2 regions of the Streptomyces sp. NPDC004752 genome follow, and region 1 is predicted to be linked to the other one. Evidence: riboswitches for the same ligand, from Rfam matches in the RefSeq annotation. Region 1 holds a riboswitch; the other holds the start of a gene.
The links. A riboswitch is a leader RNA that binds a small molecule or an ion and turns the genes downstream of it on or off. The one in region 1 is predicted to bind cyclic di-AMP.

Region 2: another riboswitch for cyclic di-AMP. It lies ahead of ACWEKM_RS24000 (M23 family metallopeptidase); the one in region 1 lies ahead of ACWEKM_RS26075 (NlpC/P60 family protein).

Annotation. Positions count from the first base shown of each region.
Region 1 covers NZ_JBSGBN010000067.1:32,720-34,918, forward strand. The annotation lists gene ACWEKM_RS26075 (NlpC/P60 family protein) at 89-1,318, opposite strand; cyclic di-AMP (ydaO/yuaA leader) riboswitch at 1,327-1,498, opposite strand; gene pcrA (DNA helicase PcrA) at 1,815-2,199, shown strand, end outside.
Region 2 covers NZ_JBSGBN010000059.1:4,354-6,552, reverse strand. The annotation lists gene ACWEKM_RS24000 (M23 family metallopeptidase) at 1-753, opposite strand, end outside; cyclic di-AMP (ydaO/yuaA leader) riboswitch at 758-915, opposite strand; gene ACWEKM_RS23995 (tyrosine-protein phosphatase) at 1,458-2,199, shown strand, end outside.

The DNA.
Region 1 (2,199 bases):
GGAGCGATTCTCAGCGAGCTGTCGCAGACGGCAAGTTGACGACAGATCGCTGAGAATCCGACAGATCCAAAGCGGCCCTACAACCGGGTCAGGCCGGCCGTACCACGCTGTGGATGATCGAATCTCCGGCGTAGTAGATCGACTCCGTGCGGACGTAGGCGCCCGGCTTCGGGGCGTGGATCATCATGCCGTTGCCGATGTAGAGGCCGACGTGGCTGATGTCGTCGTAGAAGAAGACCAGGTCACCGGGCTGGGCGTTGGCGAGGGAGACCGTGGTGCCGGACTCGACCTGGCTGTAGGTGGTGCGCGGCAGGGTGACGCCCGCGGCCTTCCAGGCGGCCTGGGTGAGTCCCGAGCAGTCGTAGGAGCCGGGTCCGGTGGCACCCCAGACGTACGGCTTGCCGATCTGTGCGCGGGCGAACGCGATCGCCTTCTCGGCCTTGGTGGCGTACGAGGAAGACGACGAAGAGGAAGACGACGACGAAGAGGAGGAAGACGATGAAGACGAAGACGACGATGAAGAGGAAGTGGACGACGAGGACGATGACGAGTCCGTGGAGTTCGACGCGTCGCTCTTCTGCTGTGCCGCCTCCTGTGCCGCCTGCTTCTTGGCCAGCTCGGCCGCCTTCCGCGCGGCCTCCTCCTGCTTGCGCTTCTCGATCTCCGCGAGCCGCGCCTTCTCCTCGGCCGTCAGCTCGGACAGCAACTGGCGCGCGGTGGAGAGCTTCTTCTGGACGGTGGTCTTGGCGGTCTTCAGCTCGTCCTGCGACTCGGTGAGAGTCTCCAGGCTCTTCGTGGCCTCCCGCCGCTTCTTCATCGTCGCCGACTGCTCGGTGACATAGTCGTCGACCGCGGTCTTCTGGCGCGAGGTCAGCCGGCCCATCAGCTGGGTCTGGTCGAAGTAGTCCTGCGGGGTGTCCGCGAGCAGGAAGGTGGCGGTGTCGGGGGTGGTGGACCCGGTCCGGTACTGCGCGGCGGCGAACGTGCCCAGTTCCTCACGGGCCTTGTTGAGCCGCTCCGTACGCTGGGCGACATCGTCCAGGAGGGTGTCGACGCGCTTGCGCTGCTTGCCGGACTTCTCCTTGGCCGCGTTGTACTTCTCGGTTGCCGACTCGGCCTGCCGATACAGGTCGTCGACCTTCTTCTGCACCTCCTCCACGCTCGGCCGGTCGCCGTCGGGAGTGGGGGCTGCGTACGCCGTCTGGGAGAGCAGGGCCACGGAGGTGAGGGCGGCGGTGGCCAGGGCGGGGGTGCGTATGCCGGTACGTATGCCGGCCGCGCGGGTACCCGCGGAGCGCGACTTGCGATGCGACGCCAAGGGAGGCGACTCCTTCCGTCTTCCGCCTACCGAGTTAGCTGTCGGGTTCGGGCGGGTGGTTCGGAAGGGTTGCCCTACGGCCGTTCCCCGCGAGGGAGTTGGGCCGATTCACCCCAAGTCGGTGTGGGTCCCCGGCTCCGTGCGCCACGGGAGGCGCGCCGGACTCGGCGGAGGCCGTACGGCCCGGCGACGTTCGCCGGTGGGGGTCGTACGACCTGACCGGAACGGTAGCCAACTCCTGTGGCGCCTGTGAAGGTTGATGGGTGATATGCCCGATACATTTTCGTGACCTGATGGTGGATTCCGTGTGAGTGACAGGATGATTCCGCACGGTGAGCGGCTTGTCCGGCATGTGGTCAGCATGTGGTCGGCATGTGGTCGGCCTGGGCCCGGCATGTGCCCGGCCTGCGGCCGGAGCGGGACCCGCCGAGGGAACCGGGTCATGTTCTCGGGGTGGCGGCGGGTTGTCGGTGGTGCGGCCTAGACTCGGAGAGCGATGAGCAGCCTCTTTGACGACAGCTTCCTGGCGGACCTCCAGGCCCCCCGTGGGCAGGAGGGGGAGCCCCCGCCGCCGCCCGAGGACGATCACGCTCCGGAGCCGGTTCCGGACGATCTGTTCGGCGGGAAGTTCGACCTGCCCCCGGACAGGGACGCTTACTACGGGGACGGCGCTCCACGGCCGGTCATCGACCCGGCCGCGCTTCTGCACGGGTTGAACGACAACCAGCGTGCCGCCGTCGTGCACTCCGGCTCCCCGCTGCTCATCGTGGCCGGCGCCGGCTCCGGCAAGACCCGCGTGCTCACGCACCGCATCGCCCATCTGTTGGCGGAGCGCAAGGTGCACCCGGGGCAGATCCTCGCGATCACCTTCACCAACAAGG
Region 2 (2,199 bases), on a different contig from region 1:
CTTGACGACCACCTGGTTGCCGTAGGCGCCGCCCCAGCCCGCGGAGACGACCGTGCCCGCGCCGACCGCCTTGAGCGCGGTGCCGGTCGGGACGACGAAGTCGACACCGGTGTGGTAGCCGCTGGACCACATGCTGCCTGCCGCGCGGTAGGGGGTCCCGATGCGGGCGCCGTCGACCGGCAGGCCGTAGCCGGTGGAGGCGGCCGTGTCGGCGGCGTTGGCGGCGTCGGTGTGCTGGGCGACCGGAGCGCTCTCGGTCGACATGTCCGACGACGGCGACGGCGACGGCACCGATGGCGACTGTAGGGACTCGGCGAACGACGACTTCGCGGACGAGGGCTCGACGGACGAGGAGCCGCTCCCCGCCACGGCCCGCTCGCCGAGCGTGAGCTTCAGGCCCGGGTGGATCAGCGACGGGTTGCCGCCGATGGCCTCGCGGTTGTCCTGGTAGATCCGCTGCCAACCGCCGCCGATGTGCTGCTCCTCGGCGATCTTGGCGAGCCAGTCGCCCGGCCGCACCGAGTATGTCCGGGTGCCGGAGTCCTCGGCGGCCGTCTTCTTCTCGGCGACGCCGGCCACGGACCGCACGGGCTGCTGCGCGGCGGCGCCGGGCGCCGTCTCGGGGGTGGCGGCGTGCGCCCCGGCGGCGCCGATGAACGGCAGGGCCAGCGCGGCACCACCCGTTCCGACGGCGGCGATGCGGCGGGTGAGTCGCTGGGACTTGGGACGACGGTGCTTACCCTTCGCGGGCATGGCGAATTCCTCTCCGGCGCCTACGAGGTGAGCTGTCGGGTTCGGGCTGGAGTTGCCCGGCCGCGCGCAGCGCGGCTTCACCCCTAGCCGTCCCGGAGACCGGGACAGGCAGTCGCGCCTGGTGGGTCCCCCGCTCCTGCCGGGCACGGGTGGGTGGGTGTCCGGGATCCGGGCGGCGGCAGGATTCGGCGGTCCGTCCGGATGGGTGGCGAACGTAAGGGAGCAGGATGCAAACGGACAAGGAGCCGCTTCACTTGGTGCGCTTTTTACTTGATCCGTTGCCGGAATTCCCGGTCACCGTCCGTGCATTTGGATGTGGTGTGCCTGCTCAATTCCCGCGAGGAGAAGGCGTATTACGTGAACATGACGGACAACGCACCGTCACAGGTATGACGCTCCTCACGCCCCTCACCACATAAGCGGGCAACTCCGACAGAAGGGCTGGACGCGACACAGTAGAAGAACCGTCACATCCAGGCCACCGCGGAGCCCGGTACGCAACCACGGCCTCGTCCCCGCGCGGGTACTGCACCGCGCTCCTCACAACTGCCCACAGACTCGCTCACGTCTCCGCATCGTCAAGGGCGGCGGGCCTTGGTGGCAACGCCTGTGGACAACTCGTCGCCATGGGAAAACCATGTCGTAGGGTCGACGACATGCCCGCCGGCGAACCGCGTCGCGGGGTCCGACCGCGAGGAGCCTCCGTGACGCAGCAGGTCCCGTCGACCGAACCCGAACTGGCCGGTGTGCGCAACTTCCGTGACGTGGGCGGACTGCCGACCGCGGACGGTCGGCGGGTGCGCCGCGGGGTGCTGTTCCGCAGCGGCCACCTGGCGCACGCGACCGAGACCGACGCCGCGTTCCTCTCCTCCCTGGGCCTGCACACGATCTTCGACTTCCGCAACGCGGCCGACCAGAAGCTGGAGGGTCCGGACGTCGAACTGCCCGGCGTGCGCAACGTCAATCTGCCGCTGACCGACCCGGCGGACGGCGCCGAGTTCTGGACGATGGTCCGCGACGGCGACATCGGCCAACTGCGGCAGCTCCTCGGCGACGGCAAGGCCGCGAACCGGATGGTCGTCTCGTACCGCTCGATCATCGCGGAGCGCACCGCCGAGCACTCCCGGGTGCTGCACGCGCTGGCCGAGGACAGCGTCCCAGCCCTGATGCACTGCGCGGCGGGCAAGGACCGCGCGGGCCTGTCCATTGCCGTGACGCTGCTCGCCCTGGGCGTGGAACGCGAGGCGATCCTGACCGACTATCTGGAGTCGAACGCCAAGCACCGCCGCTACCGGGTGCGCCGCAGCGGCAGCGCGGACACCGCGTACACGCCCGAGGTCATGGAACTGCTCAGCCCGCTCTTCGACGCGCGCGCCGAGTATCTGACGGCGGCCGAGGAGACCATCGAGCAGACCTGGGGCGGTGTCGACGCCTATCTGGAACAGG